DNA from 4 places in the Paenibacillus sp. 3LSP genome. Region 1 is predicted to be linked to each of the others. Evidence: riboswitches for the same ligand, from Rfam matches in the RefSeq annotation. Region 1 holds a riboswitch; each other region holds the start of a gene.
The links. A riboswitch is a leader RNA that binds a small molecule or an ion and turns the genes downstream of it on or off. The one in region 1 is predicted to bind cyclic di-AMP.
Positions count from the first base shown of each region.

Region 2: linked by a shared signal. The riboswitch ahead of RW092_RS17320 (TrkH family potassium uptake protein) and the one ahead of RW092_RS11365 (resuscitation-promoting factor) in region 1 are both predicted to bind cyclic di-AMP.
Region 3: linked by a shared signal. The riboswitch ahead of RW092_RS23410 (C40 family peptidase) and the one ahead of RW092_RS11365 (resuscitation-promoting factor) in region 1 are both predicted to bind cyclic di-AMP.
Region 4: linked by a shared signal. The riboswitch ahead of RW092_RS00225 (APC family permease) and the one ahead of RW092_RS11365 (resuscitation-promoting factor) in region 1 are both predicted to bind cyclic di-AMP.

Region 1 covers NZ_JAWDJI010000141.1:12,825-20,986, forward strand. The annotation lists gene RW092_RS11340 (small, acid-soluble spore protein, alpha/beta type) at 143-322, opposite strand; gene veg (biofilm formation stimulator Veg) at 520-795, opposite strand; gene yabG (sporulation peptidase YabG) at 1,003-1,905, opposite strand; gene rsmA (16S rRNA (adenine(1518)-N(6)/adenine(1519)-N(6))-dimethyltransferase RsmA) at 1,944-2,840, opposite strand; gene rnmV (ribonuclease M5) at 2,846-3,391, opposite strand; gene RW092_RS11365 (resuscitation-promoting factor) at 3,540-4,676, opposite strand; cyclic di-AMP (ydaO/yuaA leader) riboswitch at 5,122-5,336, opposite strand; gene RW092_RS11370 (TatD family hydrolase) at 5,539-6,312, opposite strand; gene RW092_RS11375 (HD domain-containing protein) at 6,329-7,618, opposite strand; gene RW092_RS11380 (AbrB/MazE/SpoVT family DNA-binding domain-containing protein) at 7,925-8,162, shown strand, end outside.
Region 2 covers NZ_JAWDJI010000204.1:8,427-16,588, reverse strand. The annotation lists gene RW092_RS17350 (DnaD domain protein) at 1-477, shown strand, start outside; gene dnaI (primosomal protein DnaI) at 515-1,468, shown strand; gene RW092_RS17340 (hypothetical protein) at 1,565-1,720, opposite strand; gene trxA (thioredoxin) at 1,988-2,305, shown strand; gene uvrC (excinuclease ABC subunit UvrC) at 2,450-4,267, shown strand; gene RW092_RS17325 (CPBP family intramembrane glutamic endopeptidase) at 4,227-5,939, opposite strand; cyclic di-AMP (ydaO/yuaA leader) riboswitch at 6,291-6,457, shown strand; gene RW092_RS17320 (TrkH family potassium uptake protein) at 6,497-7,867, shown strand; gene RW092_RS17315 (potassium channel family protein) at 7,885-8,162, shown strand, end outside.
Region 3 covers NZ_JAWDJI010000268.1:15,413-23,574, reverse strand. The annotation lists gene RW092_RS23420 (M1 family metallopeptidase) at 60-2,060, shown strand; gene RW092_RS23415 (hypothetical protein) at 2,095-2,925, shown strand; cyclic di-AMP (ydaO/yuaA leader) riboswitch at 3,145-3,281, shown strand; gene RW092_RS23410 (C40 family peptidase) at 3,286-3,777, shown strand; cyclic di-AMP (ydaO/yuaA leader) riboswitch at 4,048-4,310, shown strand; gene RW092_RS23405 (C40 family peptidase) at 4,315-4,806, shown strand; gene RW092_RS23400 (GNAT family N-acetyltransferase) at 5,086-5,583, shown strand; gene RW092_RS23395 (c-type cytochrome) at 5,748-6,107, shown strand; gene RW092_RS23390 (4a-hydroxytetrahydrobiopterin dehydratase) at 6,195-6,494, opposite strand; gene RW092_RS23385 (hypothetical protein) at 6,664-6,957, opposite strand; gene motA (flagellar motor stator protein MotA) at 7,145-7,948, shown strand; gene motB (flagellar motor protein MotB) at 7,932-8,162, shown strand, end outside.
Region 4 covers NZ_JAWDJI010000003.1:18,576-26,737, reverse strand. The annotation lists gene RW092_RS00240 (BglG family transcription antiterminator) at 1-724, shown strand, start outside; gene RW092_RS00235 (PTS sugar transporter subunit IIA) at 681-1,361, shown strand; gene RW092_RS00230 (fructose-specific PTS transporter subunit EIIC) at 1,479-3,443, shown strand; gene RW092_RS00225 (APC family permease) at 3,492-5,309, opposite strand; cyclic di-AMP (ydaO/yuaA leader) riboswitch at 5,469-5,646, opposite strand; gene RW092_RS00220 (threonine aldolase family protein) at 5,887-7,002, opposite strand; gene RW092_RS00215 (methyl-accepting chemotaxis protein) at 7,239-8,162, opposite strand, start outside.

The DNA of each region.
Region 1 (8,162 bases):
GGTCTTATTAGCACATTCTTTTATTCTAAAAAAACGTTGCCTCCACGTCTATGTATGAAAGACATTTTTTTCTCCCTCTATCTTACTTCATCCAACGAAAAAAACGAAGCTCCCTGAAAGGGACGCTTCGCTGTGGCAGAGGTTATTGCTGTTTCGCGGCTGCCTTCTCGGCAAGCTCAATCGCCCGCTTCACCATATTGCCCGCATCTTTGGCCTTGATGCCGCCCCAGCCCTCCTGCTGGACGGTATCGTAAAATCCCAGATCCTTCGCTAATTCGACCTTCAAGTTCTCCGACATCACGCTGCGTCTTCTTCGCGACATGGTCAGTCTCCTCCTTTTGGCCATGGAAATAGGAACGATGGTTAGTATACGCGAGCACCGATGCGAGCATACACCGAGATTTTGTCCATCTAAAGTGAACACCGGCAACCTTGGTGGATGAACCCATTACCCGTAAAAAAAAGAAAAAAACGGTCTCACCCGAAGGCGAGAACCGTTTGCGGTTTGATTCATGATGTTCACGGTTTAATATACGAAATCCGCATCCCATCGTTGTCGTCATAAACCATGACTTCAACAGATTCGGTCAGTATATCGGCATAACTGTAAGACACACGCTTAAAGGTTTGCTGCTCTTGATCCAGCTTCACAATGAAGACCGAAGGATAGGTCTCCTCTAACACTCCAGTGCGTTCGACGGTCTTCCGGCGACCACCGTTAGCCCGGAGCATAATTTTCTGTCCTACATGGGCGTCGAGACTATGCTTTATTTCCGACAGCGCATTTTTAGCCATTGCCTGTGACCACCTTCTTTCTTTGTCCATTATACAGGAAAGTCACAAACTTGTCAAATCGAAATAAATAATTATATCAGCAGCAAAAAAGATGTGTCAACGATTATTTTTCGACATTTTCTTTTGCCTGGTGGCTCAAGAGCTAAATACTAAAAAAATAACCGGAAGGTCCTGGGGCACTAGCCTCAGTTCCTTCCGGCAACCCTTTCACATGGACGGCACCACTTTCAGCGTCGACAAGTCCTTCAGTTTGGGCAACCCGATTCGGTAACTGCCACGAGTCTCGATCCCGCCAACCCCCTGGGCGCCGCTGATCGTATGATTCAGCACGTCAGTAATCTGGATCGTATCCCGAATCGAGGTGAGCGACGCTTTCGCAGCGATATACACCGGATCCAGCGCATGGATCAGCACCCGGCCGGGTGAACTCGCAAAATTAGCCCCCGCCTGCAGCAACGCCTCAAAATGCGACTGGCAAGCGCCGGCCACAATCGTTAACGTATCGAAATTCCGTTCGTATTGCCGAGCCATTTGAATGGCCTCCACGAAATACTTGGAATTTTTATAGCTGGTCAAATTATAAAGGTCGCTGGTGGGACGCGATTTCAACACGCCGTCATGACCGGTAATCACAACGATATCCGGCTTGACCACAGGCAGCAGACGGTACAGCGCACTCGCCATTTGCGATTCCGTGACATAGTATCCCTGAACCGGAACACGCAGCTTCTGATACAGGCTTAGGCTCTTTTGTAAATAGCGTTCATCCCCATCTAAATGCAGGACCTTCCCTGGGACCTCAAAATAGGCCGTCTCTCCTTGCCCATACAGATCCCGTCCAATCACCATTCGATTGCGTTCTGCCAATTCCTTGCGGTCTTGCGTTAACCGCTTCAGCGATTCCGTCGCCTTAATGCGGGCCCGCTGCGTCGTCTCTCCTGGGGAAGCCGGGTCTACCCTGACCAAATCGGTTAAGGGCGCATCCGCCAGCAGCCGGAATTCCGTTCCTTTAATAATCGCTTCACTCCGCACAATCTGTTCGATTCGGAACGTAACATCTCCACCGTATGATTTGCGGACGACCAAGTCTCCCAAATTCGCCAAATCCATCACCTCTATCCCATCGTATGGGCGATAAGAGGGAATGGTTACACGCGGAGTTCCTTCACGCCGGCATTCAGCAGCGTATCGCTCAGCTTGGCGAACTCCTCCAGGCTTAAGGTCTCCGCTCGCCGGGAAGGCTGAATCTCGGCTTCCTCCAGCAGTTGCTCCAGTCTCTCGCGCCCTTCCTTCGGGAAGAAGCGGCTTTTCAGATTGTTGGAAATCGTCTTGCGTCTCTGGGCAAAAGAGGCCTGTACCACCTCGAAGAAAAAGGCCTCATCCTGAACCGCCACCGCTGGCGTCTCCCGCACGGTTAAGCGAATCACGGCAGACTCTACATTCGGCTGCGGAATAAACACGCTGTGCGGCACCGTACAGATCATCTCCGGGATGCTGTAGTACTGCACGGCGATGCTGAGGCTGCCGTAATCCTTGCCGCCAGGAGCCGCGGCCATACGCTCAGCCACTTCCTTCTGGATCATGACGACGATATTTCTCAGCGGGAGCTTCTCTTCCAGCAGCTTCATCATGATGGGAGTCGTCACGTAGTAAGGCAGATTGGCAACGACGCTGACGCCGCTCACTTCACTGAACTCAGCCGCAAATAAAGCCTGCAGGTCCAGCTTTAACACGTCGCCATGGATCACATGGACGTGCGGGTACGGCTCCAGCACCTCCTGCAGAATCGGGATCAGTCGCTGGTCGATCTCGACCGCGGCCACCTTGCCCGCCTCCTGCGCCAGCTTCTCCGTTAACGCGCCGATTCCGGGTCCGATTTCGAGTGCCCCCTGGCTCTCGTCCAATTCGGCGGCGGCAACGATTTTACCGAGGATGTTCTGGTCGATCAGAAAGTTTTGCCCCAGGCTCTTTTTGAACGAAAAACCGTGCCGCTGGATGATCTCCTTCGTCCGGCGCGGTGTGGATACGTCTTCCCTTATGCTCATGGTTCTTAAACTCCTTTGCTTTCCAACTCGGCTAACGCAGCTGCAAACTCCTCGCGGCTGATCCGGAACACGGTTAACCGCTTGTAGAGCTGCTTTCCGTTACAATATCCGATACCCAGCAGCTCGCCCAGCGCTTTTCGCCGCGCCGCCGCTTGCGGGTGCACGATTAACCCTGCGTTTATCAAGTCTTCCCAGGTGATCGCGGCCTCTACTCCAGGCGCTTCGCTGCGGACCCGAGATAACGCGGCGCGAATCGCCTCCGGCGAGGCGTTCTCCACCCCGATGTCGCCTCGCTTCGTCGCCTCCGCCTCCGGCAGGAAAGCGTGCTTGCAGCCCGGCACCCGTGCGGCCACAATTTTGCGAATCCGCTCCCCGGCATGGTCGGGGTCCGTAAAAATAATCACGCCCCGGCGTTCCTGCGCCAAAGCGATTTTCTTGAGCACGGCTTCGCCGATCGCCGAACCTCCGGTCTCGATTGTATCCGCCTCTACGGCGCGCTTTATGGCCACGGTGTCGTCTCGACCCTCCACCACGATGACCTCTTTGATCATGAATCTGTCTTCCTTCCTGTTCTTGCTTGTCTCCACCAGAATAACAAAAAGAAGAGGATCATTACATCCTCTTCTAATCCACTGTCTTATTCATCATCCTAATACTATCTTATTCCCTTCGCATTGTAAAACGAAAGAGAACGAGAACTTAGTTCAATTCCGGCTTCGTCGGACCGATCACGTAGACGGTGCGGCCCTTCTTGCGGCCGAATTTCTTCGCATCCTTCAAACTATCAAAATACACATCCATCTTATGGCCATCGATGGCCCCGCCGGTATCCTCTGCCTTACGGAAGCCGATTCCTTCGATGTATACCCACCAACCAAGCGGAACGACGTCTTTATCCACCGCAATCGTTCTGCCTTCTGTCACGCGGGTACCCGAAGCCGTGCGGGTGCCAATTCCGTCTTCTTCCGCCGAATACGCGGTTAACGTAACATTTTTCAAGACTTTTTTATATTTGAATGAGACGCCACCTTTGGTCGTCGTTCCGCTGATGTTCACCGTATTTCCCTTACGGCTGATGCTGGCCGACAGAACCTCGGTAGGTTTCTTCGTACCGACTGCGATCACCTTCGGCTGAGCTTCCTTGGAGACCTCTTTGCCGAGCCAACGCTTCGCCACGAATTTTCCGTCTTCGTAAGTTTTCTCAATGTTGTGAATGACCAGACCTTCGGAACCTTCCTGGATCACTTTCGTGGTGCCTTTCAGCAGCTTGTCGTCCGACGTTTTGACCACGCTAAAGGGCACGGCCTCCTTCGTCTGCACCGTTTGCTTGCTGACCCGAACGACCTTCACATTCAGGTTCTCGGTAACTTTACTGTCCAATGTCGGTGTCACCTTGTCGTCTTCACCCAAAGTGATGCCGAGCTCGGACAATACGCCCTCGACTTTGCTTTGCGTCGTGAAGTGGACTTTCGTATTGCCGTCCGCGGTCACACTGACCGGCTTCGCGCGTACTATGACAATGCGGTCACCGTTCTTCAGCGAGCTTTCCAGCGGGAGGGATACTGAATCCTTCGCACTGAGCTTAATCGATTGTTCCTCCAGCAGATGAGCTACACTGGATTGGGTTGTCTCCACTGACTGGACATTCCCGTCCACGATCAGGGATACTTCCTTCTGTGCCTGGCTATACAGCCAGATTAGGATGATGATGATTCCCGCGATGGCCAGAACGCCGACGAGCGCTATCTGACGTAAATTCTCATGCTTCCATCGCATTGCGTAAGACATGCTGGATGAGCGTGATTCATGGGTCTCCTCTTTGCGGAAAATGCCCATTTCTTCCGTCCTCCTTCATAGTCCCGCCGTCTAGGTCGATGCATGATAACGATTGACGCGACTACAGTTACTTTTTACAAAACGCCTAAGGTAGTCAAAAAGTCATCTTTTGATCACGAAGCAGGTCAAGAAGTGAATTCGGCATCGAATCTTGAATTCAGCCGGGCCTTCCGTTGCTCACGTACTCCCATGTACGCTGCGCTACTCAGTCCCTAGCTTCATCCAACCTTCTCGGTGCTGAAAACCTGACTTTTTGAACACTGATCTTAAATTTAATCCTAAGCGTTTTGCATCCTTGACCAGTCTCTCCTGCTTGTCGTCACCTCCTGTTTTCCAACAGTATGACGACCCTATTACTTTTATTCAAAACAAAAGAAGCCGGGAGAAAGAGTTAGAGGAACTCCTTCGTGGCTTCTTGAATGTCTTGGGTGTAATAGCTGCACGAGTGACCTCTCTTATTCGCTTACGAGGTTAGCTGTCGGGTTCGGGCGAAAGAGAGCCGCCCTTTCTCAGTACATTCGCTCATGGCGCAATGACCTTGAATTCACCCCATAGACCCTGGAAAGAAATCAAATACGAACGCGATTAGGCTGCCGCCAACCTGCAATTCGTATTGGTTCCCCCGTTCTCCGTCATAAGGAGATTCAGCGAGACTGGTTCATGGAACCAAGCATCGTATGGTTCAGTCCAAAACGAACCGAATCGATACTGAAAAGATTCTATCCTGTTTCGATGCAGGTTGTAAAGGAGTAATCAACCACGTTTTTTTAAAAAAATGGTTAAAAAAATGTAATGACCTTGTTTTTGAGGGTTAAAAAGCATTAATCTTTCCGAAATCCTCTTTATTTCATCCGTTTTGCTCTCAAATACTCGGAATTCCAAATCGTTCCAATGCATTTCGGGTGGTAATTTCCGCGATTTCCTCAAAAGTAACCCCTTTGAGCTCGGCTGCCATTTCCGCAACCAAACGAACATGAGCTGACTCGTTTCGTTTACCACGATATGGATGCGGCGTTAAATAAGGGGAATCCGTTTCGATCAGCAAACGGTCCATCGGCGTCTTGGCCAACACTTCCTTGGGTTGTTTTGCATTTTTAAACGTAATCGGCCCGCCAAACGACAAATGAAATCCCAAATCTAGACACATTTTGGCAATTTCCCAACTGCCGGAGAAGGAGTGCATCACGCCTCCAACCTCGTTGGCCTTCTCTTCCCGAAGGATGCGAACCACGTCTTCGTGAGCGTCCCGATTATGAATGGAAATCGGCATACCTAAGCTGCGAGCCAGTCCAATTTGCTGGCGAAAAACCTTATGTTGAACGTCCTTAGGGGACGTATCCCAATAATAATCCAGCCCAATTTCTCCGATGGCGACGACCTTTTCATGCTTGCACAATTCTGCAATCCAGTCCAAATCGCCCTCTTGCATCGTAATCGCGTCTTGCGGATGCCATCCGACCGCGGCATAAATGAAGTCATAGGTCTCTGCCAGCTTCATGGTCGAAGGGATTGTCTCACGGTTAAATCCGATGTTGATCATCCGCGTAACCCCTTGTTCCACAGCGCGCGCGATCACTTCCTCGCGGTCCTCGTCAAATTGGGGAGCATCCAAATGCGTATGCGTATCAAATAACATAAACCTTGTCATCCTCCTATTTCCGTTGCTCGAAAATGCGGGCTACCGGGCGAGGCAGCCGCTCCATTACAGCACACAATTTATTATCCGGATAGTACAAATGCGTCTTCCCCCGGTGTAATCCGCTGATCGACCGCACGATATCCGAGACTTCCGAAATTTCCCGCAGCCGCTCCTGCCGGTCCAACAACAAAATTTGCTTCTGCCGAACCCCGCCGTCCGGACGGAACACATCATACGGCAGATCCGTCGGAAAATCAATTTCCATGTCGTATTCAGGTTCAAGCCCGACTTGTCTGAAGGCGTTCCGAATCTCGTCCAGCATTTCCAGCTCCGGTGAATCTAATTCTACATATTTATACAGCTTACGATTCAAAAACCGAGAACATAAATCGCTTAACCGCTCGTCGTCTTCTCTCGTCCACTGCATGAAGGTCGTTTGCATCAGCGCTTCGTCCAGCTGCAAATAATCGGTTACGCTGATATCCCCTTGAAATAAGTTCGGTAACGGATGCGGCAAGAAGCAAAAAGAATGCCCGCTCCGGTATAATTCCTTAGCCCGACGCAAAATTTGCCGAAGAATGATCTCCGAGCTCCGCGTCACCGGGTGGAAATAGACCTGCCAATACATCTGATACCGCGACATCAAATAGTCTTCCACCGCATGCATCCCTGATTCTTTGACCACAACCCGCCCTTGAAATGGTCGAAGCATCCGCAAAATCCGGTCCATGTCAATCGTCCCGTAGTTTACACCGGTAAAATAAGCATCCCGCAGCAAATAATCCATCCGATCCGCATCCAGCGGGCTAGACACCAAATTCACCACAATCGGATTGTCATAATCCTTCCGGATCACCGCAGCCACCTTGTCTGGAAAATCCGGTGAAATCTCGCGCAGGACGTTCCCCACCTCAGTTTCTCCCAATAGGATTTTGCAGGTCCAATCCTCGTGATGCATTTGAAAAGCTTCTTCTATAGAATGGGAAAACGGACCATGCCCGAGGTCATGCAGCAGCGCCGCACACAAGGCGACCATTTTCTCGCTGCGAGGCCAATCCGTGTAGCCGCTTCGCTCAAATTGCGAAATAATCCGCCGCGTAATCTCGTAAACGCCAAGCGAATGGGAAAAACGGCTGTGCTCGGCACCATGAAAGGTCAAATAGGAAGTCCCGAGCTGTCGAATCCGGCGAAGCCGCTGAAATTCCGGCGTATTAATGAGCGACCAGATCACTTCGTCCTGTACATGAATATAATTATGTACGGGGTCTTTGAACACTTTCTCTTCGCTAAGCCGACGATGCATGAACCAACACTCCCTTTTTCATAAAATTTGGTGGGTCACCGCGTAGATACGACAAGAAATGTCGAATTATGTCGCAAAATGACTGGATGACGATTTCCAAAATGTCGAAATATAGATTATTGTGAACTTACTAGATTCCGTAAAGGTTCTCGGTGTCAAGTATCCGAATTTATTAGAAATAATGTTGAACTATACCATAAATAGGTTGACTAATCTGGCAATGGTTGGTATTATAAAAAACAGAAAAGATAGAATGATGTCGAATAATGACAATTCCAAAATTATAGCGAGAGGGGCAATCATCCTATGATGAAATCCACTGGTATTGTAAGAAAAGTAGACGAATTAGGCCGTGTTGTTATTCCAATTGAATTGCGCCGCACTCTGGGGATCGGAGAAAAAGATGCGCTCGAAATTTATGTAGATGGTGAACGGATTATGCTCAAGAAATATGAGCCGGCTTGCATCTTCTGCGGTAATGCAGAGAACGTAACTTACTTCAAAGGCAAAATTGTTTGCCATGAATGCATTACGGAGCTTCCTA
Region 2 (8,162 bases), on a different contig from region 1:
AATGAGCCGTATACCCGGTTGCTGAAGACGTTCTTCCCGGGATCGATTCCGGATAACTTGCTGGACATTTTCGAGAAAATCGATCTGAACTACAAGCTGCCCGGCGAAGTCATCAACGTACTGATCCATTATTTAATGTCCTTGCTCACCTCAGGCGGGGAGCAGCGGATCAATCGCAATTTCATCGATGCGATCGCCGCGAACATGCTGCTGAAGCAGATCAACACGTATGAGCAGGCCGTGCAATATATCCGCGACCAGTCGAAGGTGAAGGAGAAGGTCAAGGAGAAATCCGGCGGTGCCGCCTCCGGAGGAGGCCGGGCGCGAACTTATGGCAGCCGCGGAACGAAGCCGAAGCCGGAAATCCCAATTGTGGAGCGGACGGGCCAGGAGACGGCTGTATCGGAAGAAGAGTTAGCTGAACTGATTAAGATGGCGGAGCGTATGCAATCCGGCAAACATAAAAAGGAAGTCTGAGTCCGTTTAGGCTTGGGGGAGGAAGGTGACACAACCTATGGAATCACTGGGGGAACTGCTGACGCAGATGAAAAGCACGCAATTCAAACAACGCTCCGAGGAGCTGACCACACGTCTGATGAATGACCCGCTGGTGAAGGAACTCCGGGACCAACATCCGGAGCTGGGACAGGAGCAGCTGACTCGCGGGATGGCTAAGCTGTATCAATACATCAACGACAGCAAGCATTGCGCGAACTGCCCGGGCTTGGAGCAATGTCCCAACGATTTCCCCGGCCATTATACGAAGCTGACGGTCGAGCAGGTGGGCGGAAGCCCGCAGCTTGTGGATCGTCAGGTGCCATGCCCCAAGCAACTGCAATATGAGCGCGAATTGTCCGTTAAGAAACGGATTCATAGCTTCTATGTAGATGAACGGGCGCTGGAAGCCGGTTATGACGAAGTGGAAATTATGACGAAGGATGCCATGCGTGCTCCGGCGGTAGGACAAGTGTTCCGCTATATTAATGAAACGAAGGAATCTGGATTGCAGACGAAAGGGCTGTATCTGGAAGGGCCGTTTGGCACTGGCAAAACGTTCTTGATGTGCTATCTGCTGCACGAACTGGCGAAGGAAGGTTACTCTGGCGCCATCGTCTATATGCCGGAATTTGTGGAAGAGCTGAAGAGCATGCTGCAGGACAGCGACAAGCTGCGCGAAACGGTGGAAATGATGAAGCAGGTAGACCTGCTGATCTTTGACGATATCGGTGCGGAGAACCTGAATCCGTGGGTGCGCGACCATGTCATGGGCGCGATTATGAATTATCGAATGAACCGGAAACCCACGTTCTACACCTCCAACTATTCCTTGGGTGCACTGGAGAAGCATTTGAGCTTTACGAGCAAGGACGGGGAAGAGCGGCATAAAGGCCAACGCTTAATGGATCGGATCGCTCCGTTCGTGACCGTGGTTCAGGTGAATGGGACGAATAAGCGCGGTCAAGCGTAATCATGGACGATCCAAGGACATAAGTTAAAGAGCCGAGCACCTCCCTTCGCGGGGGAGCACCCGGCTCTTTCGTTTAATTCGAGGTCTGGTTACCGCCTAGCTGGCGATAAATTTAATGATGACCATGCCGAAGAAAATCACGATCATGAACGTCAGCATGCCAAAAAAGCCGTTCATCAAATCAAACAGATCGTTGCGGGGTTCTTCGTTGATATGCTGCCGCGGATCGTTCGCATGCGTGTTAGCATCCATGGCGATGGGCCTCCTCAGGAAATTATCGTCTCGTCAATGAAATATGTCATAGACAATCCGTTTTCAGGTTATTCTTAGTATAACCAAACTTTTTTCGTTTTGTAAAGAAGGCGTTACCATACACTTTCTTTTTTTCAGTGTAGTATGGTATAATGTGTTCGGCAACAGCTTTTTGGGCTGACTGCTCCATTTTTTTCGACTACCAGTTGTTCGCGCTCCAGTCATGAATGGGCTAGGCCGGGCAACCCAAATAAGGAGGAAATTATCATGGCTATCGTGAACGTATCCGATCAGTCCTTCAATGCGGAAATCGAAGGACAAGGTCCGGTTCTTGTTGATTTCTGGGCTCCATGGTGCGGCCCTTGCAAAATGATCGCTCCGATTCTGGAGGAGCTGGACGCAGAAGTGGGTGACTCCGTGAAGATCGCGAAGCTGAACGTGGATGACAATCCAGAAACCGCTTCCCGTTTCGGCGTGATGAGCATTCCTACGCTGATCCTGTTCAAAGACGGTCAACCGGTCGATAAAATCGTCGGATTGAACTCGAAGGACACGTTGAAGAACCTGATCGCTAAACATCAATAATCCAGACGATCAGGCGCGTCGCTTGACGCCTTGGATGACGCCTCCGGTTTGGGCCGGAGGCGTTTTCTGCGTTAACCTGGAGTGGAGAAAGGAGGAGGAAGCTTGGACACATCGGCTAATGAAACGTTAAGTTATGAGAAAGCGATGGAGCGAATCCAACATAAGCTGGCGCTGCTGCCCGATTCCCCGGGTTGTTATTTAATGAAGAACAAGGACGGTAAGATCATTTACGTCGGTAAAGCCAAAGTGCTGAAGAACCGGGTCCGTTCCTATTTTACAGGCAGCCATAACGGGAAAACCCAGCTGCTCGTATCCGAGATCCGCGACTTCGAATACATCGTGACCGCGAGCAATATGGAAGCACTGATCCTGGAATGTAACCTGATCAAAGAACATCATCCGCGTTATAATATCCTCCTGAAGGATGACAAGACGTTCCCCTATATCAAAATAACGAATGAACCGCATCCCCGGCTGGAAGTCACCCGGCGGGTGCTTAAAGATAAAGCGAAATATTTTGGCCCGTATCCGAACGCTTACGCGGCTCAGCAAACGAAGAAGCTGCTCGATCGCATGTACCCGCTGCGCAAATGCAACGTAATGCCTAAGGAAGTGTGCTTGTATTATCACATCGGCCAGTGCTTGGCACCTTGCGTATATGAGGTCGAGAAGGAAACGTACGAGAAGATGACGCAGGAGATCATCTCGTTCCTGAGCGGCGGGCATGAGGAAATCAAGAAAGAGCTGGAGCGCAAAATGCACGAGGCAGCCGAAGCCCTGCAATTCGAGCGGGCTAAGGAGCTGCGCGACCAGATCATCAACATCGATGCGGTGATGGAGAAGCAGAAGATTACGGTGACCGATGCGAAGGACCGCGACGTGTTTGGGTACGCCGTAGACAAGGGCTGGATGTGCGTACAGATTCTGTACATGCGTCAGGGGAAAATGATCGAACGGCATGCGTCGGTCTTTCCGTTCTACGGTGACGCCTACGGCGACTTTATGTCTTATGTGACGCAGTATTACAGCGACAACCCGGCCTTGCCGCAGGAGATTCTGCTGCCAGAGAAGCCGGAAGAACAAGAGGAGGCCGGCGCGCTTGACGCTCCAGCCGCCTTGCAGGAGTGGCTGGGCGTGAAGACGCTGGTGCCGCAGCGCGGCTTAAAGCGGCAGATGACCAAGATGGCTGAGGAAAACGCACGCATCACGCTGGATGAGAAATTCCGGCTGATCGAACGGGATGAGGAACGCACTTCGAAGGCGGCCGAGAATCTCGGCAAGGCGATTGGCTTGGAGTCCGTGTCGCGGATTGAAGCGTTCGATAACTCCAACATTCAGGGGACGAATCCGGTCTCGGCCATGGTGGTGTTCATTGACGGTAAGCCGGCCAAGAAAGAATACCGTAAATATAAAGTAAAAACCGTCAAAGGACCGGACGATTACGAAACGATGCGTGAGGTCATTCGCCGCCGCTATGAACGGGTGTTGAAGGAGAACTTGCCGCTGCCCGATCTGATCGTGGTTGACGGAGGCAAAGGGCAGATCTCGGCAGCCACCGACGTGCTGGAGAACGAGCTGGGCTTGCACATCCCGGTGTGCGGCCTGGTGAAGGACGCCAAGCATAAAACCGCACAGCTGATGGCGTTTGATCCGCCGGAGCCGGTCTATTTGCCGCGTGACAGCCAGGAGTTCTACCTGCTGCAGCGGATTCAAGACGAGGTGCACCGCTTCGCCATTTCGTTCCACCGTGAACAGCGCGCCAAGTCGATGGTCGCCTCACGGCTGGACTCCATCCCTGGCATCGGCGAGAAACGCCGGAAGGCGCTGCTGAAACATTTTGGATCGTTGAAAAAAATAAAAGAGGCCTCCGTCGAAGACTTTCGGCCTCTTTCTATCGGGGATAAATTAGCCCGTCAAATTCTTAATGCCCTTCGGGACGAAGATCCGCCAGAGGAGTCGTAAAATACGGCTCCTCTTTTGGTTGCGGCGGCGGGGTCTTTCGTTCCTTGCTTGGCGGGTTAAACAAGTAAATCACATACGCCACGATCGCCGGCAAGGCGATATAGAACAACCCGGCGACGATATTCAGCGCTCCGCCCATAAACATCAAGCTTAGGGCCATCAGAATGCTGTCGAAGATGACATGCGAGAAGACAACGGTCGCGAAGCCGTAACGCAGGAACACGAAGCTGAACAGCAGTCCGATAAAGGTTAATTCGATTGGGCGCGAAATGACCGGATAAATCGGGTACAACGTGTGGCCAAATGCCCAAATTAAGGTCGACAACAGGCAAGCGATAAAGGTGCTGCGGAACATTTTCTTCAGCATCGGGATCCCGAAGAGGCGATACACCGCTTCTTCCCCGATCCCGGCCACCCAAGCCAGCAGCGGGAACAATACCGGATACACCATGTTGTACGGCGATTGCGTTGCATCGGTCGTGGACCAGGTATGAATCGTGTGCTCTAAAATGAAGAACACCACGGATTGAACGCCTAACAGGATCAATGCCCAGGCATACCCATCGCCCACGGAGGTCAGGATGGAACGGCCATACCCTTCTTCCCTTGATCTTGCCCAGAGGTTGATGCCGTTCTTCCGCCACAGTCCGTCGCCGCCGACTAAAGAGAAGTACACGGAAGCGGCCAGGAACAAGGTCACCAGACCTTGGAAGAAGAGGCCAAAGACGAGTACACCGGCTTCAAGGCCGTCTTTTTGGAACACCGGAATCATGTTGATCGTTCCAATCGTCGATAACACGAAGTAAGCCGACGCCAGGAAAATTCCCCGCTTAAACGAGGTATGAACTCGCGTCAGCGCGCTGTAGACGATCGCCAGAATGGCCAGCACGAACGTCAACAGGGCATAACCCGCATAGGTAAGCCAGCTGGCGATTTTGGTCTGCCCGGCAACGTAGTCCAGATGAGCCTGCGGTACACTAAAATAGCTCTCCAACGAAGAAACCTTACCGTATTCGAAGCTAAGCTTGATTTCCGCCTGCGATTCACCTAAGGTGTAGCCTTGGATACGGTAGAGGAGGCCTACATCCCCTTCACCGGAGGCCAGCTCCAAATCGCTTGGTTGAAATCCGAAAGCGTTCAGGTAAGGCTGTGCCAGCTCCTCTTTCTCCGCTAGCGTGAGATCCCCTTCCCATGCCTTCATGGAATCGATCGTTTCCGATCCTACATCCAGCATCATCTGCTTGGTGGCGTTGCTGGAGGAACTAATCTCCTCGAAGCCAACGACTTTCCCCGTAGTCATATGAACATCTACGGTCACCGCGCTTAACGCTTCAGTGGGATCCGTGTAACGGACACGAAATACATCATAGGGAAATTGCTTGTCATACGTTTTTAAGTATGGGGCGAGCAGATCGGCTTTGGTTAAGTAACCAAACAGATCGGAACGCGTTTCGTATGTAATTAATGCTTTATCCTTCGCGGGATTCGGCAGGTCGATCCCAAGTACCGATTGGACAAATTCACTTGCACTGGCGGTTGCTTCTTGTTTGCTGATCACCTCATTCGATTGCTGCAACTGCAACGATTCCGAATCGGTGGTCGGGAACAGTTGAACGGCCACGAACACAATGAATCCGAGGGCGGCCAGCAGCCACAGATTTTTGGTCTTCATCCTGCGGCGGCCATTTGACGTCAAAGGGGAATTCACTCGCAAAACTCCTTTGTGATTAAGTTGAAATAAATTCTGGGAAACGTACTCTTCTTAATAATATGAAGTATGTTTTTTGCTCAAGTACGTCAAAGTAAAGATAACACAGCAATCCCCCCTGCGCCAGACGGAGGGCAAAATTGACGAGAAACCGCAAAAACTTCGGCAAGTCTACGCATCATTTAGATTGGGGGGGAAGTTGATCTGCACAATCCCTGATTTCGTCTTTTTCTGGTCTTTTTCTTGAAAATAGAGCTTTGTGGTGGGACGCAATAAGGGATATAATCCATTTGACGAAAAATGAATGAAAACAATTGAAAAGATTGGCCGAATTTCGTAATGAAAACGGGGGAACCGTACATTTTGGGGTGAATTTCCCGGAGCTTCAACTTCTTACATGGGAGGATGAAGCGTCCGCGAATAGGGCAACTGGGCATGTCCGAATCCGTCAGCTAACCTCGTAGGCTTGTGCATCAGGAACCAAACACCGAAAGGCATTGGATTTCCAGTGCTTTTTTCTTTTGTTCTTTTTTCAGGAAGACGATGAGGTGAACGCGTTGAATACGAAGAAAATAAACCTTTCTCCGCCGCAGGTATTAGTGATTGGGTTTGCCCTCATCATTTTGCTGGGAAGTCTGCTGCTTATGCTTCCGATCTCCGGGACGTCCGGGGCACCGACGCCATTTGTTGATGCATTGTTTACGGCAACTTCGGCAACTTGTGTAACGGGGCTGTTTGTAGTGGATACGGGAAGGTATTTTTCAACTTTTGGCCATATCGTCATCATCTTGCTCGTCCAAATCGGGGGGCTTGGCTTTATGACCATGGCTACCTTGTTCTCCCTCGTCCTGAAACGGAGAATCTCGCTGAAAGACCGTCTCTTGCTCCAGGAAGCGATGAACCAAAATTCAATGGAAGGCATCGTTCGCTTAATTCGCAAGGTGCTGGTGTATTCGCTGCTGATTGAGTCCGGTGCAGCGGTGTTCCTTACCCTCCGCTGGGCCTTTGATATGCCGTTTGGCCGGGCGCTGTATTTTGGGATTTGGCATTCGATTTCCATGTTTAATAATGCAGGATTTGATCTGTTTGGGGATTACCGCAGTTTAATCCCCTATGTGAACGATCCTTTGATTAACATTGTATCCATCTTACTTATCGTATCCGGCAGTCTTGGTTTTATTGTCTTGTCCGATCTGGCGGAGTATCGCAAGCATCGCAAATTGTCGCTTCATTCCAAGGTTGTGCTGTCGATGACGGCGGTCCTGATTGTGATTGGTACGATCGTCATTTTCGTGTTCGAATTCACGAATCCACGCACGCTGGAGCCGCTTAGCTGGAGCGGCAAAATCTGGGCCTCTTTATTTCAATCGGTCACGCCGCGTTCGGGAGGGGTGGTCACCCTTGATACCGGTTCGCTGCGTCAGGCTACGCAATTCTTCATGATCATCCTGATGTTCATTGGGGCTTCGCCTGGCTCAACAGGGGGCGGGATCAAGACGACTACCTTTACGATTCTTATCGGTGCGGTGATCTCCATGATCCGTGGACGGACGGATTTGGTGTTATTCCGTTACCGGATTGCTGAGGAACGGATCTCTAAGGCGCTGACGATTACGATGATGGCGCTGTTCGTCATCGTTGCTGTAGCGATGGTATTGTCCACTACGGAAGATGCAAATTTCCTCTCTATCTTGTTTGAGACGACCTCCGCTTTTGGAACCGTTGGATTATCGATGGGCTTAACGGAGCGTCTGACGGATTTTGGAAAAGTAGTGATTAGTCTTACGATGTTTGCCGGACGGCTGGGGCCTTTGACGCTCGCCTATGCGATTGGTCCAAGGAAGGGGAAAGAGTTGTATCGCCATCCAGAAGGTAAAATCATTATAGGATAAGGGGAAAATGGGCAAAAATGAAAAAGCAGCAGTTTGTGGTCATCGGCTTGGGGCGGTTCGGCTCGAGTCTGGCCTTGGAATTGATGGAGTTAGGATATGAGGTTCTGGGCATCGACCGGAATGAAGAGATCGTGGAAGAACTTAGCGATCGGCTTACGCATACCGTTGTCGCTGATGCCACAGAAGAAGAGGTGCTGAAGTCGCTGGGGGTTCGCAATTTTGATTGCGGCATCGTGGCGATTGGCACCGATATTCAAATGAGCATCCTGGCGGCCATTCTCCTTAAAGACCTGGG
Region 3 (8,162 bases), on a different contig from region 1:
TCTTCCAAATGCAAACATATACATGCTGTAGATGCTTGTCAACGGGAGGTATCCATTGTATGACCCGACGTACTATTGTCTACGGCATTTCTATCCTTGCCTTGTGCCTCACCCTCGGAGCCGCCTGGGTGACCCTGCGGGAAGGTGGGGAATCGCTGGCTTCGTTCGTCCCGGCCAAGGCGGAGCCTAAAGCGGTCCAAAAAACCGGACAAACCCCAACGCCGCCGCAAACTGAAACCATTCAGCAACCGACCGCCGAAGTGCTCAGCAATCGGGTCGCCGAATATCACATCGACGTCACGCTGAACGAGCAAGAGGGGACGTTAACCGGCTCAGAGACGCTGACTTGGACCCATCCCGGCAAGAAGACGATCAACGAGGTGTACTTGCACTTATATCCGAACGCGTTTGCTTCCGAGGATACGACGTTTATGAAAGAATCGGGCGGAAAACTGCGGAACGACGTCATGCCTAAGGACGGCTGGGGATCCATGGAGATCACCGAACTGAAAACGACCGACGGCATCTCCTTACTGCATCGGATCCAGTACGTTCAGCCTGACGATGGCAATACGAAAGATCAAACCTTAGCCAAGGTTCGGCTGCCCGTGCCGGTCCAGGGCGGTGAAAGCCTGACGCTGCGGATGAAATTCACCGTCAAGCTGCCGAAGATTTTTGCCCGTATGGGCATTGCCGACGATTTCGTCATGGCAGGGCAATGGTTTCCTAAGATGAGTGTGTACGAGCCGGTGGGGACTCGGGGGCGGACGTCCGAAGGCTGGAACCTCCATCAGTATCACGGGAACTCGGAATTTTACTCCGACTTCGGGATTTACAGTGTAAGGATCAATGTGCCCGAGACGTACACCGTGGCAGCCACTGGTTTTCAGACCAAAAAGGCAGTCTTGAAGAACGGACGGAAAACCTTGCAATTCTACGCCGACGATGTCCACGATTTCGCTTGGGCGGCTTCGCCGAACTTCATCTACATGGAAGAGCCCTTCTCCTCAGCAGAAGTTCCCGGCGTGCGCATTAAGCTGTATCTCGATCCCGCACATAAGGATCTGAAGGAACGCTACTTCTATGCCGCCAAGGTCGCTCTGGCAAACTACAGTAAGTGGTATGGCCGGTACCCGTATTCCACGCTGTCCGTGGTCGTTCCACCGGCGAACGCAAACGGGGCCGGCGGCATGGAATATCCGACTCTAGTTACCGCGTTTGGGGCCGTCAGCGATTCCCCTGGATACGATGATCTGGAGCGCACGGTCATCCACGAAATCGCCCATCAGTTCTTCTACGGGATGATCGCCAACAATGAACTCGAGGAAGCTTGGTTGGATGAAGCCTTTGCCTCCTATGCAGAGGATAAGCTCATGGAGCAGGAGTTCGGCATCACCCCGAATTTGCCGATCCAATCGGCCATGATTACTTCACCGGCTTCCTTGACCCAGAACGCCTGGAAATACGGTCCCGGGGATGGCTATGCCAAGAATGCGTACTACCGCGGCAAATTAATCCTGCTGGATATCGAGCGGCAGGTCGGCAGCAAGACGATGAGGCGGATTCTGAGCACATACAGCCAGAAATATCGGTTTAAGCACCCAACGACCGCTGATTTCCAACGGGTAGTTGAGCAAGTGACCGGCCGCAGTTGGAAAGCGTATTTTCAACAATACGTCTATGATGGGAAAATGGCGGATTTTGCAGTAGACAACATTCAAATCACTCCAATCAACCAGGAAAGCGGTCAGATATACGAGTCGAAAGTGGTCTTTACCCGCAAAGGGGCAACCCATCCGAAGGTTCCGCTGCTGTTCACCTTCACCGATGGGCACACCGTACGCAAGCAATGGAACGGGGAAGATTCTCGCCTCGAGATCAAGCTGCAATATAAAGCACCGCTGGCATGGGTTCAGATCGACCCGGACTACACCTTAACGGTGGAGAACCTTCACATCAACAACTATCTGAAAGCAGAAGTCCCTGAAACCACATTGTCGCGCTCCAATATGAGCGTCACCAAGCTGCTTGAAGCGATCCTTGGAGGACTTCTGTGGTAACCCTAGGTCCATACTTCTATAAGGAGGGAAAGAAATGAGTTTCGTTCGTTTAGGGTGGACTGCCCTGAAAAGCCAATTTCCCTCGGTCATCATCTTGTTCCTGTACCAGCTGCTGTGGGGATTGTTCTTGTACCGGTTGGTCGATACTGCCGTAACGGCGCTGCTGCAAAGATATCCTGACCCGCCGCCCACGGCGCTATCGAAACTCCTGTTCTTGCTTGAGGGACAGATGAATTTATGGAGCAATCCCGAGGTTCGGTTGTATTGCTGGCTGCTGGCAGGGATGATCGTCCTGCGCATGATCTTGACTCCGTTGATCCAGGCGGGAATCTTCTACGGCTTCACACCGGCGGAAAATCGCAACCCCGGCTTCCCCCTGTTCCGAGGAATGAAGGAATTTGGTAAACCGGTAATTTTGTTCTACGCGATGGAGCTCGTGCTTACCTTGTTGCCCGCCTTCTGGATTGTGCCGAGACTACTGTCGCTTTGGCCGGGGTTGACCGGGATGGAACTTCCGATGGCAACCTGGCTCACTGGGCTTGGGCTGATCCTGGGCTGGTTCATTTACGGTTGGTTTATCCGGCAATGCCTATTGTTTGTCCAGTTCGGCTACTTGTTTAAAGCCGGAGTTTGGAATTCCCTGCTAGCTTGCTTCCGAACCCTGTTGCAGGGCATCTCTATCTCGCTAATTCTCGGGGCTTTTGGCCTGATCCTCTTCCTTCTGTTCGGCACCGCATCTTGGATTTGGACGGGGATGCTGGCCCTCATCCTGCAGCAGGCTTATCCTCTCTTTCGCTGCACATTTAAGGTCTGGAAGATCGCCTCTCAATTTCATCTTTGGCAGTCCAAGGCACAAAAAAGTTAAAATTTTTTAACTCCTCAAAACCCTGTAACATCAAGGCCTTCGCCGTTCGGCGAAGGCCTTTCCTCCTATTTCCCCTCTTAATCTTGTGAATTAGGCATTGCCAAAAGATACCTACCTTTGTTACAATAACAGCAACGCAATTTCAGTAACAGTTTTGTAATTATTTTCGTCATCTTTGGCAGGAGATTCGTGCCGGATGTCAAATTAGAAATGACAGGTGTGAAAAACAAGCCGAATTCCCTTCACCAGGGAAACGGGGGAACCACTTTGGGTGAATTGATCTCGTTTGTGAGGGATCATAGGGAACCTTCAACCGAATCCTTAAGCTAACCTCGTAGGCATTGGAAGGAGCATAACTTCTTGAAGAAGCGTTTGACGGTAGCAGCAGTAAGTTTTGCCATGCTTTTCACCATTGGAACTGGCAGCGTTTTCGCCGATTCCAAACTGGACAATGTCATCGACGGCGCGCTTGGAAGCAGCTACGTTGCAGGCGGAACCACAACCTCCGGATTCGACTGTTCTGGATTTACGATGTACGTCTTCTCGAAGATCGGCATCAAGCTGCCTCATCAATCCGCATCCCAATACAAAATGGGTACGGCGGTTGACAAGAGCGAACTGATCGAAGGCGATTTGGTCTTCTTTAATACTTCCGGCAAAGGCGTTTCTCATGTCGGCATCTACGTCGGTGACGGCAAATTTGCTCATGCCTCCTCCTCCAAAGGTGTAGTCATCAGCAAATTAAGCGAGAAGTATTACGTCGAGCGTTACGTTGGCGCAAAACGCATCATGAGCAACGACAAGTATGAAGATGTAACCGGTGAAATTGCTGATCACGATGATGTTCAATAAGAACTCGCTACGAAGCCCGTGGGGATGTTGATAACAACGTCTCTGCGGGTTTTTTCCTTGGATCCCCTTTCTTTCTCCTACTCTTTTCTTTAGCCCTAGTCTCTTAGGAACCATTACCCACGAATCCCTTCGCGAACACAGGCCAATAGAAGCGTTTTTTTCGACAAACTTGTCATCTCTGGACGGCTTTGGTAAAATGAAGAACGTAAATGGTAACAACTTTGTAATTATTGTTGTAACTATTTCTATGCAAGATCTTGGGTGCCATCTACAATGAAACTGCCGAATTCCCACGCACCCGGGAAGCGGGGGACCCACCAAAGGGTGAATTGATTTCGCTATAAAAGGTAACAGTCTCATCCTTCATGATCCGAAGATGACTTTTTAACTTACCATTTCAATCAAGGTTAGAATCTCCATCCTGAGTTACTTCGTGATCCGAAGATGACTTTTTAACTTACCGCTATAGCAGATCATAGGGAACCTTCAACCGAATCCATAAGCTAACCTCGTAGGCCTTGGAAGGAGTAAGACATCTTGAGAAAGACTTTGACAGCAGCGGTAACGAGTTTAGCCCTCCTATTCACCTTGGGGGCAGGTAGCGCCTTTGCCGACTCCGCAAAAGCCGAGACAACGACGCTATCTAGTATCGTCGATTCCGTGTACGGGACGCCTTATAAATTTGGCGGCACCACGACAGCGGGATTTGATTGCTCTGGATTTACCCGGTACGTCTTCAGCAAGATGGGTATCAAGTTAGCACGTGTGTCTGCCGCTCAGTATAAGCAAGGCACACCGGTACCGAAGAGCGAGCTTCAAGCTGGGGATCTCGTCTTCTTCAAGACGACGGGGACGGGCAAAGTATCCCATGTTGGTGTTTACGTCGGCGACGGTGAATTCGCCCATGCATCCTCATCCAAGGGCATCCAGATCGACAAGCTAAGTAACAGTTATTACCAGAACCGCTACGTTGGCGCGAAGCGTGTTCTCAGTAAGTACGGTTATTCCGTCTACGCTGCGGAATCGTAATCCATTGATCTATCGGTTTCATCCTGTTCATCATCACTAATTCGCCGCTGGGCCGGGTTCTCGTTGGAACCGCCTTGCGGTCTTTTTTTATCTGTACTCTTATCTATATAACGAAACAACTGGGAAAAAGGTTGCCGCAAAGCCAAAAATCCAGGAGAAATCCCACAATTTTAATTTCCCGAAGGGTAGGCAAAAACCTTTACAAGCTGCGTAATTCCGGCTATTGTGAGGATAATGGAACAATTACGACGGACTTTCCTTTAATTAAGGAGGGGCAATATGGACCAAACGATGTCTCCGTTTCGTATCGTGCCGATGGAAGAAGCCCATGGCGCGGAAATTTGCACCTGGCGTTACGATTCTCCTTATGACATATACAGTTGGCTGCCATGGGAGCAAATGAAAGCGCTCGACGTGGAGTTTGGGAACCCGGCGATCCGCGCCGAACAGTATGTCTCCGTATTGGATGAGAAGGAGGAGCTTGCCGGCTTCGCTCAGTACTTCCCGATGGAAGGAGTCACCCGGCTTGGCATCGGTATGAAGCCCGAGCTATGCGGCCACGGGCTGGGCAAGCTGTTTGTGAGGACCATCGTGGAGGAAGCCCGGCGTCGTAAGCCGGATAACCAGATTGACCTGGAAGTGCTGACCTGGAACACCCGGGCGATCCGGGCTTACCAGAAGGCGGGGTTTGTCATTACCGATCTGTATGAGAAGATGACACCTGGCGGGGTGTCCAAACCGTTCTATTGTATGGTTCATAAAGGGCTGCCTGAATAAGGGCACGCTCTTTTTTATGTCTTGTTTTGATTAAGACTATGACTTATGGCACACAATTTAATGGAAACGGATAATTTTTGTTCCTAATTTGGACACAAAGACTATGATCAACCCGTGTGTTCCGTTATAATGGATAGGTAGCATACATAGGAGGGGCGATTGAAATGCAAAAGTGGATCATGAGCGGTTTGTTCGTCATCGCAGGCGCTTTAGCCCTTGTATTGATGTTCACCTTGCCAAGCCGGGAAGAGGCTGCGCAAGAAGCCAAGCCGCAAATGCCTGAAATCACCATGAACGCAGAACAAGCCGAAGCCATCGTCAAAGCAAATTGCATCTCCTGCCACGGTGATACATTGCAAGGCGGCGCGGGCCCAAATCTGCAGAAGATTGGATCGGAATTGACGGCAGACCAACTGTTCTCCATTATCACCAAAGGGAAGGGCGGCATGATGCCTTCTTTTAAGGATCGCTTAAAGGAAGAGGAAATTGCGAACGTCGCCTTATGGCTTGCGGAGAAAAAATAAACACGCGAAAAAAGCACAACCGCCGGGAATGTAAATTCCCGGCGGTTGTTTTGATACCTCTATAAATCCGATCATGAGCTGACTTGGCTAATCCCCTGACCGCATCTTTTCGTAGGCCTCGTTATATTGCTGCGCCTCCTTGATGTCAACGGCTGTAATGCCGCCTTCCTCCCAAGAGGTCAAACGGAGCGTTACCGTTTTATAGTCGATTGTGATAAAGGGATGGTGGTTAAATGCTTCCGAGATCGCAGCTACCTCATCTACAAATGCGATCCCCTTCATAAAGTTGGAAAACGTATATTTACGAAAAATCCATCGTCCTTCCTCTAGTTCCCATCCTTCCAGTTTTTCCAAATGCGCTTCTACTTCTTGCGGTGTAAACGGCATTATTCTTCCTCCCGTTCTCTTCAAGAACTCCTGTATATGTAAGTTTCCTCGTCACGCACCAGGATCTGAAGTTTGATTTGTCCTAGCCTCGTCTCCAACTATTGTATTCTCGAACCCCTGCCTTCATGCTTATCGCCATTGGACGGTACAGCGGCAGCAACAGATGCGGTTATATCAAGGATACGGAGGTTAATTCGGAATCCCCGATCAGGATATTGATGCGATGTCCTTCGGGATCATAGATCACGATCGCACTGCCTACCTCAATCATCGGCTCCGAGCCCAACCCAAAGAATAAATCCTCCGCCAGAGCTTCAAGCACCTCGCCTCGATCCGTATCCGATAACCCTTCCCATTCCGAGGGCTCCATTTCGAAGAAAAGATAGCTATCTTGAATCCGGCCAACCGCGTTCGTCAAATCAGCCAAAATAAATTCATAATCCCTGCCGTGTTTTACGCCCACTGCGATATCCTCCCTTTCGGTCTTCTCCATTCTGACCGTAATCTTATTATACCGGAAAAAACCACTTAAAAAAAAAGGGAAATCTGTCGATAAAATAGTTAATCGTTTCAGACTGGTGTGTCAGCCTCTTCCGCAAGGACGCGGAAGGGCAAGTTGGTATCAATTTCTCTCAAGGACGAGGTGTACAATGGAATTTTCAACAATTATTGGTTTGATTCTCGGATTGATTGCCCTGATTTTAGGTATGTTCCTAAAAGGCGCACCCGTAGAAAGCTTGGTCCAGAACCCTGCGGCCTTCGTCATCATCTTTGTCGGAACGGCGGCAACGCTGTTTATGGGCTTCCCGTTATCGGAGTTGAAGAAGTTTCCGACCTTGATCAAAATGACGATCGTCAAACCGAAAATGATCAGCAAAGCGGAGTTGATCACCCTGTTTACGGAATGGGCGACCATTACCCGCCGCGAAGGCTTGCTGGCGCTGGAAGCGAAGGTTGAAGAGATCAACGATGACTTCCTGCGCGGTGGGATGCGGATGATCATCGACGGCAACGATCAAGAATTCGTGCAGGATGTCCTGACTGAGGATATTGCGGCCACCGAGGAGCGCCACAAAGCAGGTGCTCTGATGTTCTCTCAGGCGGGGATGTACGCTCCGACACTCGGGGTGCTTGGTGCGGTTGTCGGTCTGATCGCCGCACTGTCCGACATGAGCGATATGGAGATTCTGGCTCATGCCATTTCAGGTGCATTTATTGCGACGGTATTCGGTATTTTCACCGGTTATGTGCTGTGGCACCCGATCGCCAATAAACTGAAACGTCTCTCGAAGAAAGAGATGGAGATCCGGTTGATGATGGTGGAAGGCCTGCTGTCCATTCAATCGGGTGTGTCTACGATTGCAATTCAACAGAAACTTGCCGTGTTCTTAACCCCTGCGGAACGTGCGGAAATCTTTGAAAAGGGGGCCGGTGATGGTGAGCAAAAAGAATAAGAAACACCAAGATCACGAGGAACATGCCGACGAGAGCTGGCTGCTCCCCTATTCTGACCTGATGACGCTGATGCTGGCGCTGTTTATCGTCCTCTATGGAATGAGCACGGTGGACGCTCTGAAATTCCAAGAGATGAGCGAAGCCTTTAAGAGCGTTCTGACCGGGGGCACCAGTGTCCTCGATCAGAACGCTATGATCAGCAACAACCGGACT
Region 4 (8,162 bases), on a different contig from region 1:
TAAGCAGCTCGAGCTGGATGCTCAGCTTGCTTTTACGGATGAAGCGTTCGACAACTTGCTCATTCATACGCTCCTCATGATTCGGCGGACGAAGCTGAACCAGCCGATTTCCTTCTCTGAACAAGAGAAGATTTTTGTCCGCGAGAAGCCGGAGTTCCGCTGGACCGGAGCCTTCATTCGAAAGCTGGAGCGCTTTTTCGCGGTTCATTTCCCTGAGGATGAAGTTGCTTATTTGACCGCACATATTCTAGGCGGGAAGATTCGCTCCCGGGCACGGATCGAAACGGCGGAGCCTGAAGTCGGCCCATCTGCGGAAACGGCGGAAGCTCGCGGTTTAGCGGAGTCGCTCGTAAGGAAGATGTCCGCCTTAACCTGGGTCGATTTTGGCCAAGATGAGGCTTTGATGGAAGGCTTACGCATTCATTTATATTCCACGTTGAACCGGTTAAGTTATGGGCTTACCGTATCGAATCCGATGCTGCAGGATATCAAGCGAATGTATCCTTACATGTTCGATATGGTGATTTATGCGACGAGAGAGTTAAGCAAAGGGTACCCCTTCACCATTCCTGAAGAGGAGGTGGCTTATTTGACGCAGCATTTTCAAGCTTCAGTAGAGAGACTGCGCCAACCTGCGGAGACAAGGAAGCGAATCGTGACCGTCTGCCATATGGGGGGGCATGTCCCAAATCCTGCGCAGCAAGCTGGAGCGCAAATTCCCTGAGCTGCATGTATTGGATTCCGTTCGGAAAGCTGATCTTACGGGATATTTAGCTCAACATTCGGTTGACTTTATCATCTCAACGATTCCTTTGGAGAATGTGAACGTCCCCTATATCACGGTATCTCCGTTGCTAGAGGCCGGCGAAACGCAGAAGATCACCGATTTCATCGGCAAGCTGGATCAAGGGTCCGGTCATACCGAACACGCTGGTTCGATTCTGGGCATGTACACGCAAGCCTCACTCATCTTCCCGCGCCTCACCATCGGCCATCGGTTTGAGCTGATCGAGCTGTTAGGGAACGAGCTCGCCAAGCAGGGATTCGTCGAACCGGATTACGCGCATCAGGCGTTGCTGCGGGAACGGCTCTCGTCTACGACCATCGGCGGCGGCATAGCAATCCCCCACGGCGAGCCAAAGCTGATTCGCTCTTCGCGAATCGCGATTGCTACCCTGGAAGAGCCGTTGGAATGGCAAGAAGAGAAGGTGTCCGTCGTATTTATGCTGGCGCTGGCTCCGCAAGAGCAAGAGATGACGAAAAAGTTGTTCCAGCGCCTCTCCCTGCTTAGCGAACAGCCGTCAACCATTGAGCGGCTTGTGCAAGCACGAACTCCAGAGGAGCTGCTCAGTTACCTGTAGGAAATAAATCCGTTTTTCCGGAACTTCCGGTAATATAAAGTTCTTTTCCGCCGTTCCTTTTGCGATAAGATGGGTCATGTAAACGATTTCGATCTTGAACTACAGGAGGATAAATCCATGAAACTACTGGCGATTACCTCATGTCCCAACGGGATTGCCCATACGTACATGGCGGCGGAAAATCTGCAAAAGGCTGCCGATAAGCTAGGTATTGCCATGAAGGTCGAGACCCAAGGCTCGATTGGTGTGGAAAACGAGTTCACAGAAGAAGATATCCGCCAAGCGGATGGCATTATCATCGCAGCTGACAAAACGGTAGACAAGAGCCGGTTCGTTGGCAAGAAGCTGCTTGTGGCGGGCGTGCAGGAAGGCATCCGAAACCCTGAGACACTCATCCAGCAGATGATTCGGGGAGAAGTGCCGGTATACCAAGGCCAAAGAAACGGCGAAGGCATGGAGGTCAAGACTGGCGCCAAGCAGCAAAACGCCTTTTATCGCCACCTGATGAGCGGTGTTGGGTACATGATTCCGTTCATCGTCGTGGGCGGTCTCTTGATCGCAATCGCACTGTCGATTGGCGGCGTACCTACGCCGGGCGGTCTGCAAATTCCCGAAGACTCGTTCTGGAAAACGATTGAGAAGCTGGGGGCAGCGTCCTTTACATTTATGGTACCGGTACTTGCCGGTTTCATCGCGTTTAGTATCGCTGACCGGCCGGGTCTGGCTCCCGGGATCATCGGCGGTTACATCGCCGCTAACGGCAGCTTCTACGGAAGTGAAGCCGGCGCTGGCTTCATCGGCGGGATTATCGCCGGCTTCCTCGCGGGTTATGCTGCACTATGGATTAAGAAGTGGAAAGTGCCAAAAGCGATTAATCCGATTATGCCGATTATCATTATCCCGGTGCTCTCTTCGCTGATCGTGGGTCTCGCCTTCATTTACCTGCTTGGCGGCCCGATCGCCCAAGTGTTTGAATGGCTGACCAACTGGCTTGCCAGCATGCAAGGAGCCAGCTCGATTCTGCTGGCCTTGATTCTGGGCGCCATGATCTCCTTCGACATGGGTGGTCCGGTTAACAAGGTAGCGTTCATGTTCGGCTCCGCGATGATCGCGGAGGGGAACTATCAAATCATGGGACCCATCGCCGTGGCGATCTGCGTTCCGCCAATCGGTCTGGGTCTGGCAACATTCTTGTTCAAGCGCAAGTTCCATAATGCGGAACGAGAATCCGGCAAAGCCGCCTTTACGATGGGCTTGTTCGGGATCACGGAAGGTGCGATTCCCTTCGCATCGCAAGACCCGCTGCGTGTCATTCCAAGCATCATGGTCGGGTCGATGGTCGGCTCCGTTGTCGCTATGCTGGGCGGGGTCGGCGACCGCGTTGCTCATGGCGGTCCCATCGTTGCCGTACTTGGTGCCGTTGACAATGTTCTGATGTTCTTTGTCGCCGTGATCGCAGGTTCCATCGTTACAGCTTTGATGATCAAGTTGCTGAAGAAAGAACAAATCGAGCCTCAGCTCGCCGGGGCCAGCGCTGTCGACGAAGCAGCTCCAACCATAGAAACAACGCGTACTAATAACGTTCGTCCGATCAGCGTGCCGGCTGCTGAACCGCACCACGAAGTTCGTAAACTCACAGATATCATCAGTCTGGACCTGATCGAACCTTCCCTGTCCGCTTCTACGCGAGACGAAGTGATTGACGAAATGATTGCCAAGCTGAAGGCGGAAGGGGTGCTGACCTCTGTAGATGAGTTCAAACAGGCGATTCTCAAACGCGAGCAAGAAAGCTCTACCGGGATCGGCATGAACGTCGCCGTACCGCATGGCAAATCAGCGGCGGTGCTGAAGCCGCGAGTTGTATTTGGGATTAAACCCGAAGGCGTCGATTGGAACAGCGCGGACGGAACACCTGCCAAGCTGATCTTCATGATCGCCGTCCCTGCCGAGAACAAAGGAAACGAGCATTTGAAGATACTGCAAATGTTGTCCCGCAAACTGATGGATGACGCATTCCGCGAACAACTGCTGCAGGTGACCACCAAACAGGAAGCATATCAGTTGCTGGATCAAATTCAATAATCTAACCCAAAACCCCCGAAGCCGTCGTGACGACTCGGGGGTTTTGGGTTATTTTTGCAGATGGTAAGGTACGGTCGTGATGACGATGTCTTTCTTGTTAAATAGATAAGCTCTAAGCAGTAGGCTCGACTGATTATGCAGGATGTTCTGCCACCAGTGCCGAGGAATAAATTGCGGAATCAGGACGGTAATGTGATCGGTCTCCGACGTTTTCCATTCCACGGTATCAATAAATTTCATCAGCGGTCGGATAATGCTGCGGAAGCTGGAGCGTAGCGTGATGAGCCGAACCCCCGGATTCCATTCCTCCCACTTCTTCTCCATGCGTTCGATGTCCGCATCATCAAACCCAACATACACCGCGACAACGTTATCCGTCAGTGATTTCGCATAGCTTAACGAGTTCATCACGACGCGCGTAACCCCTGCCACCGGAACAACGATCGTGCTGCCCTTTATGCAAGGTTTATCTTTATCGATGTTGATCCGAAGCTGTTCGGCGATATTGAGATAATGACGATGAATTTGATAGAAAATAAACATTACCAGCGGCAAGAAGACAAATATGAACCAGACATGCGAAAACTTCGTGATGATAAAGATAAGCGTAATGCCCAGCGTCGTTAGCATGCCAATCGTGTTAATCGTGAACCGGACCACCCAACCTTGGGGCTTGTGCTTGATCCAGCGAACCATCATCCCCAGCTGGGACAAGGTGAACGGAATAAATACCCCAACCGCATAGAGCGGAATCAAGCTCTCCGTGTTACCGTGGAATCCTAGCACCAGCAGCGCTGAAGCTGCACCAAGGAAGATGATTCCGTTGGAGAAGCCAAGCCGGTCACCGCGCACCATAAACGCATGCGGCATGTATTTGTCCTTGGCGAGCATAAACGCCAGCAGCGGGAAGGCCGAATAAGCCGTATTGGCGGCCAAAAACAAGATTAACGCCGTAATACCTTGGATCAAGTAGTACAAGCTCCCTCTCCCAAAGGTCGATTCAGCGATTTGAGAAATCACGGTGGCCTTCGGATCTGGAGCAATGCCGTACCAATAGGCCAGCGTACTAATCCCAATAAACATGGTACAGAGAATAACCCCCATCATCACCAGCGTGGCTGCGGCATTCCGTTCTGCCGGTGGCTTGAAGTTCGGAATAGCGTTGGACACCGCCTCAACCCCGGTTAAGGCCGAGCATCCCGAACTGAACGCCTTAAGCAGCAGGAACAAGCTGACATTGGATACGGCCGTCCCAAACTCCGGCACACTGGCATGAATCCCGCCAGTCCAATACTTGTAAAGTCCCGACACAATCAGGACAAAGATGGAGGCCACGAACAAGTATACCGGAACCGCCAACATCGAGGCCGATTCTGTAACTCCACGCAGGTTCATCATCGTCAACAGCGTAATCATCAACAGGGCGATCAATACCCGTTGATCATGCAGCATCGGGAAAGCCGATGTGATGGCATCCGTACCGGCTGACGAGCTTACAGCCACCGTTAAAATATAGTCGACAAGCAGCGATCCGCCGGCCAGTAGTCCGGTTGAACGCCCTAGGTTATCCATCGCCACGATATAAGCGCCGCCTCCAGTCGGATAGGAGAAAATCGTTTGGCGATACGACAGAATCAGAATCAACAAAAGCCCAAGTACCGCAAATGAGATCGGAATCGAATACCAGAGAGCGGAAAATCCCGCCGCCATCAGGACGATCAGAATCTGCTCGGTCCCGTATACCACGGAGGACAATGCGTCCGACGACAACACGGCCAGCGCTTTAAGTTTGCTAAGCTTTTCTCCTTCAATTTCAGTGCTTTTCATCGGTCTGCCAATCAATATACGTTTCAGTTTGCTTCCCATGATGAGATCCTCTTTTCATTCGCAAAATAAACCTTCGATCCTGATCCATTCTTACTCCTATAGGGCTCTCATGCATGCAGCGAACAACGCAAAAAGGCCGCAGGAAAGCTGGACCTTCCCGCAGCCGCTTTGAAAAAAATCTCAAGCGTCACCGCGACAATTCCCTCTTTCGGACGCTTACGGAGTTAGCTGACGGATTCGGGCACGAAAGCAGCCCTACGCCGGTTTGGCTTACTGGCCAAATCAAGCGATTCACCCCGGAAACCGCCTCATTGGGCGAGTTTCATTGGTTCCCCCGTTTCTTTCTGCATGAGAAAGAACTCAGCGATCAGGTTTTGTCATATCAATTTTTGTTACGGATGAATCATACTCCCCGCCTGAAGAAGTGTAAAGAAGAGGGAAAGGCAAATTCGCCGAGAAAAGAGATCGGCCTTGTTCGAGGAAGCGCATACATCACTCTCTTGCATTCATTATTGCGAGCAGGCTTGAATTATCGAAGCATATATGCAAAAAAACACCGTAAGGAACGACATCAAATCGCATCCTACGGTGCTCTGCATCTCAAACAAATCCAAGTTTAAAGCGAAAGTCCCTTCAACTTCTTATCCATCAGCTCGAACGCTAGCTGCAGCCGATCTTTCGGCACCTCACTGTAGCGGTCTCCGATGCTGATTTCAAAGGCACTTCCCCCATCCGCTTTCTCTTTCAAGAACGAGGTGAAACCAACCCCGGTTTCCCGATAGACTTCAATCAGCACGGACTCCAATCGCTCCTTGGGAACGTCCGAATGCACATGGAACATGTTCGACACCGGGATCTCCGGAACGGTCTTCATCCGATGACATTGATTAAACAGACTGGAGAGCTCTTGTGCTTGCTGATAATACTTTCTCATCTTTCCGACACGTTTCTCATAATAGTAATCCGCACTGAGAAAATAAGGATACAAGCTGATAAGATCCCCGCCGTGGCGCCTTTTCCATACCTTCGACTCCTTCGTCAGCTCCGGATCCCCGGCCAATATGGCTCCGGCAATCCCGCCGATCCCTTTGTAGAACGAGATATAGACGCTGTCGAACAGGGCGCAAACCTCAGCGGCGGTTTTTTCGTAGTAAGGCAACACTTCAAACAGTCGGGCTCCGTCCAGATGCAGCTTGATGCCTCGCTCCCGGCAGTAGGCGGATATAGCCTCAAGCTCTTCGAACGGCGGCAGTTGACCGCCGATTTCACGCTGCGGCAGCTCCAACAGCAGGCATGAGACATCCTCTGGCAGCTGACGAACGTCCTCCATCTCAATCAGCCGATCTGGATCCGCCAAGAGAATCGGCTCCAGCCCGTGCAGCTCCTTCAACCCGTCCTCCTCATGAATCTCCAAATGGCATAAAGGATGATAGGCCACACGTTTGGACCCTTTGCGGTCACACCATATCCGCAGGGCAATTTGCTGCGCCATTGTACCGCTCGGAAAAAATACAGCAGACTCCTTGCCTAGCACTGCAGCCATTTTCGCTTCGAAAGCTTCCAGCGCTTGCCCTGTACCGTACATGTCGCTGTCTACCCCGCCGCTGATCTCGGCAAAAGCCTGCTTCAGCACCTCTACATTCCGTTTTCCGTGGCCCACCACTTGATAAACCGTCCGGTCAAAGGCCGCCTTCAGTGTCCGCCTATCCAGTACCCCATCATTTCCATACATGCTCCTCGCCGCTCCTCTCCCATGCTGTCTGTCTAGTTTGTATGATCATGCTTATTATACGCCATTTGAAGCAGGAATCGATGATCCAGTTTGATCGGGAGGGGCGAGGTAGTCAATTATAGGCCCCCTTCTGCACATTATCCCTTTCATTCAGTGTGAAGAAATCGAAAAGATGAATGATGAAATAGTAAAAAGAACGCCTGCAAAAGCAAGCGCCCTTTCTAATTGCTATGGGATTAAAGCTTGAACACTTTCGTCAAATCGTTCATATTCTCGGACAGTTCGACCAATTTACAGGAGGTCTGCTCGATATCCCCAAAGATCTGCTCCTGCGTACCAAGCTGATCTTGAATATCGCCAGAGACTTGCAAGCCGGACTCGATCGTAGTGTTCACATCCTCCAGCGTTGCAGTCATTTCCTCCAGCGCAGCTGCTTGCGTGGTCACCCCATCGGAAATATCGTTCAACATGGCGAAGGTGTTCTCCATATTGTCCATGATTTGCTCGATATTGATCTTCACGTTCTCCGATTGCGTTACACCCTGCTGAACCTTCTCTTCCGTCTGAGCAACCGCAGACACGACGCTGCCAGTACGAACTGTCATATCTTCGACCAAGCTGCTGATTTCCTGAAGGGAGTGATTCGTATCTTCGGCTAATTTCCGGATTTGTCCAGCTACCACCGCGAACCCTCTTCCCTCTTCCCCAGCTCGGGCGGCTTCAATCGCTGCATTCAAGGCTAACAGGTGGGTCTGTTCGGAAATTTGTTTAATAATGCTGACGACCTCGGTTATTTTTTGACTTTGTTCCTCAAGCCCCAGCACCTCGCTGTTAACGTGCTTCGTATTTGCAGCAAGCTCATTAATCGCCTCAACGATGGATTCCACCGAACGCTTCCCGCCTTCCGCGGAATCCATCACCGATTGGGCTCGTTCCGCAATGCGATTCGTCAGTTCTGCCGTCGTCTGCGAATGGTTCGTAATCTCGGAGATCGCAACCGCTGTTTGCTTCATGCTCTCTGCATTTTGGGTAAACACGTTTAACAAATGCTTGATGCCTTCGTTGATTTCGTGGACCTGCCCATTCGCCTGCTCAATAATACGGTTTAACTCTTCCGTAGAATCCGTCACCCGTTCGGAGGAGGATTGGATGGAAGCGAT